DNA from 4 places in the Desulfosporosinus sp. SYSU MS00001 genome. Region 3 is predicted to be linked to each of the others. Evidence: predicted binding sites of a transcription regulator. Region 3 holds the regulator's gene; each other region holds the start of a gene.

Region 1 (3,185 bases), on a different contig from region 3:
AATATTTCTTACCTACATTGCCCGTTAGCATAGCAAGGTTTGCCAAACTCATTACGTTATCCGTACCTGTGGTGTGCTCTGTTATCCCCAAGGTGTAGAAAATCATGGCCCGTTCTGTCGTAGCATAGATTTTAGCCGCCTCAATAAGCTGTTCCACGGGAACACCAGTGATCTGACTCACTAATTCCGGCGGGTAATTTCCAAGGTTCTCACGGAATTCTTCAAACCCTTCTGTACGTTTTTCGATGAACGAACGATCTTCCCAGCCATTTGCTAGAATAATGTTCATGATCCCATTAATGAGAGCAACATCCGTCCCTGGGCGGAGTCTTAGCCATAGATCCGAACTCTCTGCCAGTTCAATTTTGCGAGGATCAGCGACAATTAGCTTTGCCCCTTTGGCTAAGGCTTGTTTCATCTTTGCTCCAACGACAGGGTGAGCTTCTGTGGGGTTAGCACCAATAACAAACATAACTTTGGCATCCGGAATTTCGTCGAAAGAGTTCGTTGAAGCTCCTGACCCGAATGAAACTGCCAGTCCGGCTACTGTAGGGGCGTGACAGACTCTGGCACAGTGGTCGATATTGTTGGTCCCGATGACCGCACGCATGAACTTTTGCATGAGATAATTTTCCTCGTTCGTGCAATGAGCTGAACTTAAGGCAGCAAGGGCACTCGCTCCATAATCATATTTAATTTCTTGAAACTTTTTTGCCACTAAGTCTAAGGCCTCATCCCATTCTGCAGGAACCAATACCCCTTTTTTTCGTATCAAAGGTGACGTTAACCGATTTTGGTTGTAAATCATATCCATCCCGAACCGCCCTTTGACACATAAGGCTTTACCATTAACCGGAGCATTGGGGTTTGAGGTTACGCCAATGACTTTTCCGTCTTTCACGTTAAGATCGAAGTTGCAGCCTGTCCCACAAAATGGGCAAGTGGTTTGAACTTTCGCTACGTTCCAGGGACGTCCCTTGCCAGCCATCTTCTTTTCAGTTAACGCTCCGACCGGACAGACCGAGACACAGGAACCACAGAAGACGCAATCAGATTCGTGATAGGGAAGATTAAAAGCCGGACCGACTTGGGTATCGAAGCCACGGAAAGAGAAATCCAAAACGCTCCGTCCTTGGATCTCATCACACGCCCGAATGCATTTACCGCACAAGATACATTTATTAGGATCTCTTATAATGAAGGGGTTTTCTTTGTCCACAGGAAGATTACGGCGCTCACCTTGATAAAGCGCTCCGGTGACACCGTATTCATAAGCATATTGGGCTAAGGAGCAGTTCCCCATCCTTTGACATGTCATACAATCTAACGGATGATTCGCCACCAACAGTTCCAGAATTGTTTTGCGGGCTGCCCGAACTCTGGAATTTTGAGTTTGAACGACCATGCCTTGGGTAACCTGGGTCACACAAGATGGGGGAAGATTACGTATCCCTTCAATTTGAACGATACACAAACGACAAGCACCGGCAGAGGTGAGTTCCGGGTCATGACACAAGGTTGGAATTGAGATATCATGCATGCGACAGGCTTCAAGTACAGTCGTTCCTTTTGGGACACTGACTTCTCGTCCATCAATGGTTAAAGTAAACCACTCCAAAATGTCTCACTCCTCATTCACAACATAATCAATCATAACATAATAATTATGTAGTGTCATTCGATTTAACTTATAACACATATTATAGCCTTTCGAAACTTTATACGCTAGTCTTTCTTAAATATTTATTATGAAAATTTCAACAACGCCAGAAAACTTGTTCAACTAAAGCTGAACATCGGGGCTTCGGTGGGGGACTCTATACCCCCACCGAAGCAAGGTATGGGAACCACTCCCACTTGACGTGGGAGTCTTACGATTGGATCAAAGTTTTCCAACCGCAACTATAATTCCGCCTTTTGTTTTCTTCTCTTGTCTAACTCTATTTCCATACCTCTTACTCCGTCCGATCATGTCCTGCTTGTATAATTCAGTTTGTTGGCTTTCATTTATTGAAACTAGATCAGTAATATAATTCTCGATATGGTTCCAGTTTAAAAAGGTTCTTCATACTTATATTGTGTAATGACCTTTTCCTAATGAGTTCATGTTTCAACATTTATTAAGTACATAAAGGCTTAGAAGGAGACTTCTCAAAATGGAATCAGGCGAATTATATTTTGCAATATTTTTCACCACTTCTGGCGCAATAAGGTTTAATAGGTTTTTGCGTAACAATACCATAGCAGCAGAAATTAAGCCCGTACCCCGAAATATTAGCACAAGTTGCGCAGTAGGAGTGGAGTTTTACTATAAAGGAGATTTGAGTATGTTGTTAATCCAGGATATTAAGCAAATATATAATATTAAAGGCAATCAGTATAGTTTAAAGTACGCTAAAAGCCACTAACAGCTGGTCTGATAGTGAAGTATCTGCTGATCAGACGTCTATAAAATGATATTAAAGGATAAACATATAGTTTTGGAGTGAAGCCATGAAAGAGATATATTTAGATAATGCTGCTACTTCATACCCAAAGGCACCGGGTGTAGCTGAGACGGTTTCGCATTTTTTATCTTCCATTGGCTGCAACGTTAATAGAGGGGCTTATACAAAAGCCTATCAAACAGAAGAAGTAGTTTATGAAACAAGAGAATTGCTCTGCCGTCTGTTTCACTTTGATAAACCCGAGAATGTTGTATTTACAAAAAACGTAACAGAAAGCATGAACGTCATCATCAAAGGTCTCCTGAAACCTGGAGATCATGTCATAGTGTCTTCAATGGAACATAATGCTGTTATGCGGCCATTGAACAACTTAAGAGCACGAAATCTTGAAGTCGATATCCTGGAATGTAATAAAGAAGGGGCATTATCACTGGATCAAGTTGAATCTCTTCCAAGCTTGATTCAAGCAAATACGAAGGCAATATTTATGACCGCTGCTTCCAATGTTTGCGGTACAATGCTGCCCTTGAAGGAGATCGGTCACTTCTGCCATGAGAATAATATTTTTTTCATCGTGGACAGTGCCCAAACTGCGGGCTTTACAGAGATGGACATGAATTGGCTTGAGGTTGACGCACTAGCCTTTACCGGACATAAAGGATTGCTTGGTCCCCAAGGGATAGGTGGCTTTCTAGTAAATAAACGGATTGAGCCGTCTATTGAACCACTGATTGAAGG
Region 2 (3,185 bases), on a different contig from region 3:
ATGCAAATGTCGTAGATCTTATGATTAATGATGGTTTAACAGATGCATTTCATAATATTCATATGGGAATTACGGCCGAAAATATAGCTGAGCAATTTGATATTTCACGCGAAGAACAGGATCGTTATTCTGTATCGAGTCAAAACCGAGCGGAAGAGGCAATCAAAGCTGGGAAGTTTAATGAAGAGATTGTACCCGTAAGTATTCCTCAGCGTAAGGGAGACCCGGTTGTATTTTCCCAGGATGAATTTCCTCGCTTCGGAGCAACTTATGAGTCTGTAGCTAAATTACGCGGCGCCTTTAAAAAGGAAGGGACTGTAACCGCTGGAAACGCATCAGGCATCAATGATGGTGCAGCAGCAGTTGTTGTTATGTCCAAGGAGAAGGCCTTAGAACTGGGACTAACACCCATAGCAACCATTAAATCTTGGGGTTCGGCTGGGGTAGACCCGCGCATAATGGGCACAGGTCCGATTCCTGCGACTCGGAAAGCCCTAGAAAAGTGCGGCTTGAAGATAGAGGATATTGACCTCGTTGAGGCCAACGAGGCTTTTGCATCTCAAACTTTAGAGGTAGCAAAAGAATTAAACCTCAATATGGATAACACCAATGTCAATGGTGGAGCTATAGCCTTGGGGCATCCTGTGGGAGCTTCGGGGACAAGAATTTTAGTGACTTTACTTCATGAAATGAAACGCAGAAATTCAAAACGCGGTCTGGCGACCCTTTGTATCGGCGGCGGTCAAGGGATTGCTTTAATTGTAGAACGTTAGGCACAATTACGTTAGGAAATTTTAACGCCAGAGGTTACCACAACTAATCAAATTATATAAAACGGCTTGTTAACAACTTACCAATGTTACAAGCCGTTTTATCCAGTTTTTAAGATCCCCGCTTCTTGTAAGTGTGGGTGGGTCCTTCGTTAACTTCAGATGGGTTAGAGTCCCCATCTGAAGCCCCGATGTTCTGCTTTAGCTGAACGAGTTCACTTCCTTATTTGATTGGAAACTTGTAAATAAAAACTTGCAAACAATAGTTTGCAAGTTTTTATTGTGTTTAGGGAACCCTAATCATACAAACAAAAAAATGTGTAAACAAACATTTTATCTAGCAGGATTTTGTTCATTTGCACAGAATTATTGTTAATATGTTAATGTGGTATATCTAACAATGAACGTTGGAGCATTAAGAGGAGGTAAAAACAAATGAGTTTACGAGTGGCTATTAATGGGTTCGGTCGGATCGGCAGATTAACACTTCGTGCTGCCCTCAAACAACAATCACTGCCTTTTGAGGTAGTCGCTATCAATGACCTGGGAAGTCCGGCTTTATTAGCCCATTTATTTAAGTATGACTCTAATCATGGGATTATTCCTAATTCAGTGGACCTTGATGGAAATACTATGATTATTGATGGAAAACGCATTGAAATTTTAGCTGAAAGAAATCCTTTAGATTTGCCATGGGCAAAGCTCGGTGTTGATATTGTCATTGAATCAACAGGACGTTTTACAAAACGAGATGCTGCGGCTCAACATCTTACTGCAGGGGCTAAAAAAGTAGTTATCTCCGCGCCAGCAAAAAATGAAGACATAACAATCGTTTTAGGTGTTAATGAGGAAAAATACGATCCTCAAAATCATCATATTATCTCTAATGCATCATGCACCACTAACTGTCTTGCCCCGGTAGCTAAAGTGTTATACAATGCTTTTGGAATCGAGCAAGGAATGATGACAACCACTCACTCAGTAACCAATGATCAGAGGATTTTAGATTTAGAACATTCCGATTGGCGCAGATCGAGAGCAGCCTATCAATCCATGATTCCAACAACAACGGGAGCAGCAAAAGCAGTAACTCTTGTTCTTCCTGAATTGGAAGGTAAAATGAATGGGCTTGCTGTTCGTGTACCAACCCCTAATGTTTCTTTAGTAGATTTTGTCGCTAATTTAAGCAAGCCAACAACGAAAGAAGACGTTAATGCAGCTTTGCGTCAAGCCGCAAATAATGAGTTAAAGGGTATTCTTGATTACACAGACCTCCCCCTCGTCTCGCGTGATTTCAATGGAAACCCGGCAAGCTCGATTGTCGATGGCTTATCAACCATGATGATGGGGGATCGAATGGTCAAAGTGTTATCTTGGTATGACAATGAATGGGGCTATTCCAACCGTGTTGTCGATTTGGTTAAACTGATTGTTGCGAAAGGTCTGTAATCAGGAGGAATTAAATAATGCGAAGGACTAAAATTGTCTGCACGATAGGCCCGGCAAGTGAATCCAGAGAAAATGTTCAAGCCCTTTTAGCTGCGGGGATGGATGTAGCGCGATTGAATTTTTCCCATGGAACCCATGAGGAACATGGACGACGAATTGCGGTTTTAAAAGAAGAAGCAGCTAAAATCGGCAAGCATTTAGGAATTCTTCTCGATACAAAAGGTCCGGAAATTCGTACGGGAATGGTTCCGAGTGAGGGAATTAGACTAGAAAATGGCATGAGTTTTACACTTGATACGGATCTCAGCTTGGGGAATCAAGAACGGGTAGGTATTACTCATAAAACTTTGTGGCAAAGTGTTAATTCTGGGACCCATGTTTTAATAGATGATGGTCAACTTGATCTCGAGGTGAGTTCGGTTGAACAAGAAAAAATCCGGACCATCGTCCGTAACGGTGGGATTCTAAAATCTCAAAAAGGTGTTAATGTTCCCGGTATCCATGTCGATTTACCGGCAGTAACCGAAAAAGATATTGATGACATCCGCTTTGGCGTTTCGCAAGGAATTGATTTCATTGCGGCATCCTTCACCCAAAAGGCTGTGGATATTTTGGATGTGCGCAGAATTGTCGAAGAAATGGGTGCGGAAGTTCATATTATTGCTAAAATAGAAAGCCAAGAGGGCATCACGAATTTAGATTCAATCTTAGAAGTTGCAGATGGATTAATGGTTGCCCGTGGAGACTTAGGGGTTGAAATCCCCGTCGAGGAAGTTCCTATTTGTCAAAAAGAAATGATCTCTAAATGTAACCTCATGGGGAAACCGGTAATCGTAGCTACCCAAATGCTGGACTCAATGATTCGGCAGCCTCGGCCAACGCGTGCAGAGGCCAGTGATGTTGCTAATGCTATTTGGGACGGAACTGATGCCATTATGTTATCGGGTGAAACAGCCGCAGGGCAAT
Region 3 (3,185 bases):
AAAATCTTAAGTATGGCCTTTGGTAAATTATCACCGTCACGTGTCAATCATGGATTCAAGAAAATGCAGGTTCTTTCTGCAGGCTTGTTGGCCTTTAATCATGGCTCCAATGATGCCCAAAAATCCATGGGGATTATTACTATGACTCTCATCGCCACTGGAATTCAGGCTCAGACAGTTCTGGCACCTCCTCTTTGGGTTAAACTGGCATGTGCTCTGGCCATGTCTCTGGGGACGGCTGCCGGGGGCTGGAAAATCATTCATACCATGGGCGGGAAAATTTTTAAACTGGAACCCATTAACGGCTTTGCTGCCGATCTGAGCTCTTCAATTGTCATCTGGACGGCGACTGTATTTCCAAGTCTTCACCTTCCGGTTTCGACGACCCATGTTGTCTCCGGTTCTATTATGGGAGTCGGCAGTGCCAAAAGGGTTTCGGCTGTGCGTTGGGGCGTTGCCCAACAAATGCTGATTGCTTGGATTGTGACAATTCCCACAACTTCGCTGATAGCTGCCCTATACTATCTTATCGTTTCTAGAATTATGTAGGAGTGAAATCGAAGTAATAACTCCCACTTGGAGAAGTGAGGGTCTAAGATGGGGATAACGAAGCTAAAGAGGGGTACCGTAAACTGTTAAGAGTTTGCGGCAGCCCCTTTTTGAATTTTGGAGTCTATTTTTCGGTTTTGCTACATATCTTCCGGTAGAAGGGTTGTCCGGACCCTACGGGAGGAGTAGAAGGATGAATTATTTTCAGCGGCTGCGTATTCTCACGTTGGTGCTCTTGGCGATGATGGCTCTGGGGTTACTGACCTGGGGAATCGGAAAGGCCTATTTAGAACTTGTAGAACATTCGGCAAAGGTAAGCATTCCCCAAACCACATCTGACAGTCAAATAAAAAATCAAGCCGACACGTTGGTGCTGCCCAAAGCAACCTTTTGGACCTGCCAAATTGGTGTTTTTCAGAGTGAAGAAAATGCTCAGTCCTGCCTTAAGCAGCTTCAGGAGTTAGCAAATGCGGGTGGCATTATCAGCAGGAACCCTTGGATTGTCGCTATCGGTTTTGGCCATACGGCAAAGGAATTAAGCGGTGTTAAAGAAGCTCTTGCTACCAGGGGTATTCCCGCTGTGATTAAACAAGTTGAACTTCCGGAGCGGACGTTTCGTGTTTTAGGAAATGGCTCTCGTCTGACGATAGAACTCCTGACCAACGTCAATGCTCTCTTGCAGGAAGGAATCTGCTCTCAACGCTTAGCTCAGGAACTCGAACTATGGAATAGTCTGGCTGGAGAGCATTCCCCTACCCAATTAGTTCAGCTTCATAATCTCTATAATTTGCTTCGGTCGAAGAATGATCCGCAAGATCAGCAGCTTTTAGGATTGGCTCTATATTTTGCCGCCACGAGGATTATAAATGCGTTTTCTGGGAAATAATAACTATAAGATATAAGCTAAAAAATGCTAAAGGGAGAGTATTAAGGGCGATGACTAATAGTCAGAAGATTATAAAATGGAACTATTTGCGTTTTTTATTAATAGTGATATAATTAACATAACTATCTTATAATTATCTAAGTATTAACCGATTAAGTTTATTTGATTTAAATATCAGATGAGAAATGAGGGAACTTATTGAAAACGCTTAAAATCCCAGAGGCTACCATTATTCGACTTTCAGTTTACTCACGACATCTGACAGACGTCGATAGAAAAGGAATAATTACCACCTCATCAGGGGATATCGCGGAAGGAGTCGGCGTCAGCCCCGCACAAGTCCGGAAAGACCTTGCCTACTTCGGAGAGTTTGGAACAAGGGGTGTAGGATATAACGTCAAAGATCTTCGTCAGCATATTTTAAGGATTCTTGGGTTAAGTGTTGATTGGAGCGTTGCTTTGGTCGGTGCCGGGCACTTAGGTTTGGCGTTAAGTTCATACAAAGGTTTTCGTGAGCGGGGGTTCATCATTACCAGTATTTTTGATTCGGATCCTAGCAAGATAGGAACTAAAATCGGTGACGTTGAAATCTTACCAATTCAAGAGATTGAAGAAGTTACGAGGCAAAATCAAACCCAGATCGGTATTATAGCCGTACCTTCGTCTGTCGCTCAGGAAATTGCGGATAAACTTATTAAGGCCGGTGTGCAGGCAATATTAAATTTTGCACCTGTCGTCTTGAATGTTCCGCCTGAGATTGAACTGAGGAATGTGGATCTTGCTGTTAACCTTGAAGTACTTACCTTTAACGTTGGAGCTCAAAGATTCTAGAGTCATGCATAAGGAACTATGCTGCTAAGAAATAACGATGAGAAATTAACTATCGGGATTAACTCAAGGGAAATTTCCTATAGTTAATTCACTATAGGAACTTGACTATAATGAATTAACTAATGGAATAGCCTCATATGAAAATAGTTGCTAACTAATGAGTTCGGTCAAATGCCTTTAAATAGGCATAGACCGTTCTCATTGTTGTTTCTTCAAAGAAAATGAGTTCCTTGTTAATTGGTTTTAGATTCTGCTTTTTAAGCGCCGGTGAATTGACCTTAGAAAATCGATTTATGCAAATTAAAAAAATAATTAACTTAACTATTTAAATAAATATGCTTGTCCTTTAATAAAATAATTATACAAAATTAGGCGCAAGGATTATGAAATTTCTGCTATTGTTTCGTAATTGATTATTGTAATGGAAAATGCACTGTTGTACATCAAGGGGTTTGTGTCATATAATAGAATGCAAGAAGTGTGTTAAGGGTTCCGCCGTACGGGTCTGGACCGAGCAACACAGGTTGGATAATACCCAACTACACCGTGTGGGACAAAAGCCCTGTGGAAGTTCTTAGGAACGGCTGCGGGGCTTTCAGATACCATTTGGTTTACTTTTGAATTCAGGAGGGGAAAAATGGATCAAAATGGGGTCAAAAGAAAAATTACAATCTATGATACAACCTTGAGAGATGGTGCGCAGGGAGAAGGGATTCATTTTTCGACACAAGATAAGCTGAGTTATGTCAAGCGGATCGGGGAAATGGGCAGTCTCTTTGTCGAAGCAGGATGGCCGGGAGCTAATCCCAGAGATGATAATTTCTTTCAGCTTCTCAAGGAACAAGAGGTTCCTATGACACATATTGCTGCCTTTGGAAGTACCTGCAAAGTGAATGAAGCGCCGGAAAACAGTGAGATT
Region 4 (3,185 bases), on a different contig from region 3:
ATCATAAATAAGTTCTCTGAGGGTCGTCCCAAAAGGCACTTCATATACTCCCCGCTGAACAACATTTCCAGAGAGACACATCAATTTTGTCCCGCCGCTGAATTCCGTCCCCAACGATAGAAATTTTTCTCCGCCTTCCTTAACAATCCAGGGAATACAGGCGTAAGTCTCGACGTTATTTAATACAGTGGGCATCATATTAAGGCCCGCATTCTTGATATAGGGCGGTTTACGTCTCGGTCTGCCGGTTTTTCCTTCGATCGATTCCACCAAGGCGGTATTTTCTCCGCAAACATAAGCCCCGGCTCCTGAAACCACTTTAATATTAAAATTCAGTCCCGTACCCAGGATGTTTTCTCCGAGAAATCCAGCCTCTGTAGCGTTCTTAATCGCGCTCCTTAATATTTCTTGAATCCCGGAATATTCCCCCCGGCAATAGATGTATCCTTCCTTTGCCTCGAAAATAAAGGCCCCAATTGTCATCCCTTCGATTAACATCAAGGGATCTTCGGCCATAATATGGCGGTCCTTAAATGTTCCCGGTTCTCCTTCGTCCGCATTACAAATCATGTATTTGGGCCCTTTTTCCAGAGGAATAGCATAAGCCTGTTCCCACTTAACTCCCGTAGGATATGCCGCTCCTCCTCGTCCAAAAAGATAGGCGTTTTTAATCTCCTGAATAATCTCTTCAGGTCTCATGGTAATAGCTTTTTTTAGCCCTTCGTAGCCACCGGCAGCAACAAATTCTTCCACTGAGTCCGGCCTAATTTTTCCAAAACGCGAGCTTAATATCTTGGTGTTTTCCATGCTGTTAAGCCTCCTCTCTGTAAGATTTAATGACCGCTCTGAGCGAGTCCGGCGTTAAATTGCCATAAACCTTTTCGCCGATTTTTATGGCAGGGGCTATATCACAAGCGCCAAAGCAATTGGAACGTTCTAAAGTAAAGAGTCCATCTTCTGTTGTTTGCCCCGGCTTAATTGCCAACTCTTTTTCTAACATCAGTTCAATGCCATCAGAACCCGACACATGACAGGGACCGCTCTTACAAACTTCAATGAGATTTTTTCCTCTGGGCTTGGTGCTAAACATCCCGTAGAAGGTCATAACTCCGTACACCTTGTTCATAGGCATGTCAAGGGCCTTCGCAACATACTCCACCCATTCCTCAGGTAAATAGTTTTTTCCCGAAAGCCTCTGTAGTTCGAGCAGAATTTGAATAAGGTTTTCTTTAGCGTATCGAAACTTTTCCAAAACCTCGTCAACTTTTTTCATTTGTAATACCCCTTTGTTATTTTCTGCACATAAATAATAGATATTAATTCATAATTAGTTACAATGTTAGTTCTATTATCCGAAACACGTTTCCACTATGTAAAACAAATATTAACTTATAGTGATAAAAATAACAAGTATTTTTGCCAAAGTTCTAATTTGATTATTATTCACACTTTACTTTTTGTTCTGATTAATAATTTGATCCGAATTCGCTGAAATTTATTAAAGTGAACTCCTTCGGCGAAAGTGTCCTGTGAACACTTTCGCCGAAGCAAGGTATGGGAACCACTGCCACTTGTAAAAGAAAGAGTCTTATGATTGGATAAATTACCCTTTCGAATCACAGCTCTCTATTCTTAAGTCTTAATTATTCTTAATTAACTCGCCCTAATGCAATTGAACCCTTCCCCGGCAAACTTGAAGGCACTCCGAGCATCCCCGAAGCGCTTTTGGGAAACAACGTATTTTATGAAATCTGTTATCCTGAAATGCTTTTGCCGGACATGCGTCAATACACAGTGAGCAGTTGTCACAGGACTCATTAATTAAACCCAAGTTCTCTGCAACACTGCCTTGTAAGGGTGCATTTGTAAAAATCGCAGCAAATAAAAGTTTTGAACCATAGTTAGGGTTTGTGACCAGTCCGTTTTTCCCCCAGTTTCCCAGCCCCGCCGCGATTGCCAAAGGGCGAAAATCCCCGAATAGCGAGAGCGGGGTTTTAATGTCTGCAGAATATCCTTCACTGCGTAAAACCTGGGCAATATCCCTCAACAGTTTCCAGCTTGTCCATACCTCTTCCTCAAACCTTTTCGTGATGTAAAAGGGATGATTTAAAATCCATTGATCCGAGAAGGGGAAGCCAATCACCATAACAGGCTCTTGCTGCCTTATTTTCGTATAGCCGACAGCCAACGCTCCTTGCTGCAATAATTTATTTGTAAGGTGATTCTGGAGATCAGCGCTATTTTCCATGAGATACGTCCCTTTCTTATGAAACCGTTTATTATTTTTAATCAATTTTATTTTCTCAGAGACTTCTTAAGGACCAATTGCAGAACTTACAAACAGGCCATAGTTAACTTTCCACAAAATAGCCAAACCATTCAGTATAACTAACTATTCAGCACCCCTGAAGCCCAAATCAGCGCCAAAATAAAACCTAAGCTACTCCCATCGCTTTACCTTTTATAGCAATAATCTTCAAACGCTAAAGCCCTCTAGCCTTCCGGAAATAGTCAAAAAGGGTTTCAGAATTCCTATCAAGGAACCCTGAAACCCTTTTTGACTATTTCTATTCGTAGACATTTCTTTTGGAACAAGGTCTGAAACTAAAATAGACAATATGGTTTACTCGATCACTTCGATTCCTAACACCTTACACAACAATCTCATCTCTTCGGCGACATCTTCCCAAACGATACTATAGTGATGGGGAACACCTTCCTCAACAATCCTGTACAACATTTTCAAGACCGGCTCTTCCATAACGACATTGACCATGACTCCTTTGGTAACCCTTTGAGTAGGGATGGCTTCACCTTTTGTCAGGAAGAGTTTATACTCATTGCCGATCTTAGACATCCGGGCGATGGTAACCTTGCCGGGCTTGAGTGTCGTGTAGAAAGCAACTCCCTGTCCGGCCAGAGGGTGATTGCTGACGATGAAATCACTCTCCGGGTCTTTAAGAGACTTTCCTGCCTGGCCGCAGTGCCAGAAAAGGGCAGTATTGGCTTTTTCATCAATGGTGATCAAGTCGGACATAAAGACTGTTTTTCCGGTCAGGTATTTTTGAATGAGCATGGCAATGGTGGCATCCATATCACCTTCACAGCCAATGACAAATCCCTTGTCAGCAAAGCGGGCCATGGCCCCGCAGGGTGTGAACTTCAGATTGCCCATTTCAGGCCAG

Evidence for each region. Region 3 encodes Rex, which represses fermentation and respiration genes when NADH is low (regulators of the CRP and FNR family bind a similar motif). Its sites were predicted from a motif close to ATTGTTAANNNNTTAACAAT; they were not measured.
Region 1: fdhF (formate dehydrogenase subunit alpha) is a predicted target of Rex. The motif match lies at 1,746-1,765, and genes of this name have one in related genera.
Region 2: gap (type I glyceraldehyde-3-phosphate dehydrogenase) is a predicted target of Rex. The motif match lies at 1,153-1,172, and genes of this name have one in related genera.
Region 4: ACPUYX_RS10130 (NAD(P)H-dependent oxidoreductase subunit E) is a predicted target of Rex. The motif match lies at 1,392-1,411, and genes of this name have one in related genera.

The regions. Positions count from the first base shown of each region.
Region 1 covers NZ_JBNFTW010000007.1:145,080-148,264, reverse strand. The annotation lists gene fdhF (formate dehydrogenase subunit alpha) at 1-1,618, opposite strand, end outside; gene ACPUYX_RS14075 (DUF3343 domain-containing protein) at 2,157-2,408, shown strand; gene ACPUYX_RS14070 (aminotransferase class V-fold PLP-dependent enzyme) at 2,494-3,185, shown strand, end outside.
Region 2 covers NZ_JBNFTW010000010.1:12,148-15,332, forward strand. The annotation lists gene ACPUYX_RS16340 (acetyl-CoA C-acetyltransferase) at 1-773, shown strand, start outside; gene gap (type I glyceraldehyde-3-phosphate dehydrogenase) at 1,206-2,219, shown strand; gene pyk (pyruvate kinase) at 2,237-3,185, shown strand, end outside.
Region 3 covers NZ_JBNFTW010000001.1:88,785-91,969, forward strand. The annotation lists gene ACPUYX_RS00395 (anion permease) at 1-549, shown strand, start outside; gene ACPUYX_RS00400 (SPOR domain-containing protein) at 743-1,435, shown strand; gene ACPUYX_RS00405 (redox-sensing transcriptional repressor Rex) at 1,634-2,266, shown strand; gene cimA (citramalate synthase) at 2,904-3,185, shown strand, end outside.
Region 4 covers NZ_JBNFTW010000004.1:309,490-312,674, reverse strand. The annotation lists gene ACPUYX_RS10135 (complex I 51 kDa subunit family protein) at 1-807, opposite strand, end outside; gene ACPUYX_RS10130 (NAD(P)H-dependent oxidoreductase subunit E) at 812-1,273, opposite strand; gene ACPUYX_RS10125 (4Fe-4S ferredoxin) at 1,664-2,248, opposite strand; gene ACPUYX_RS10120 (L-fucose/L-arabinose isomerase family protein) at 2,624-3,185, opposite strand, start outside.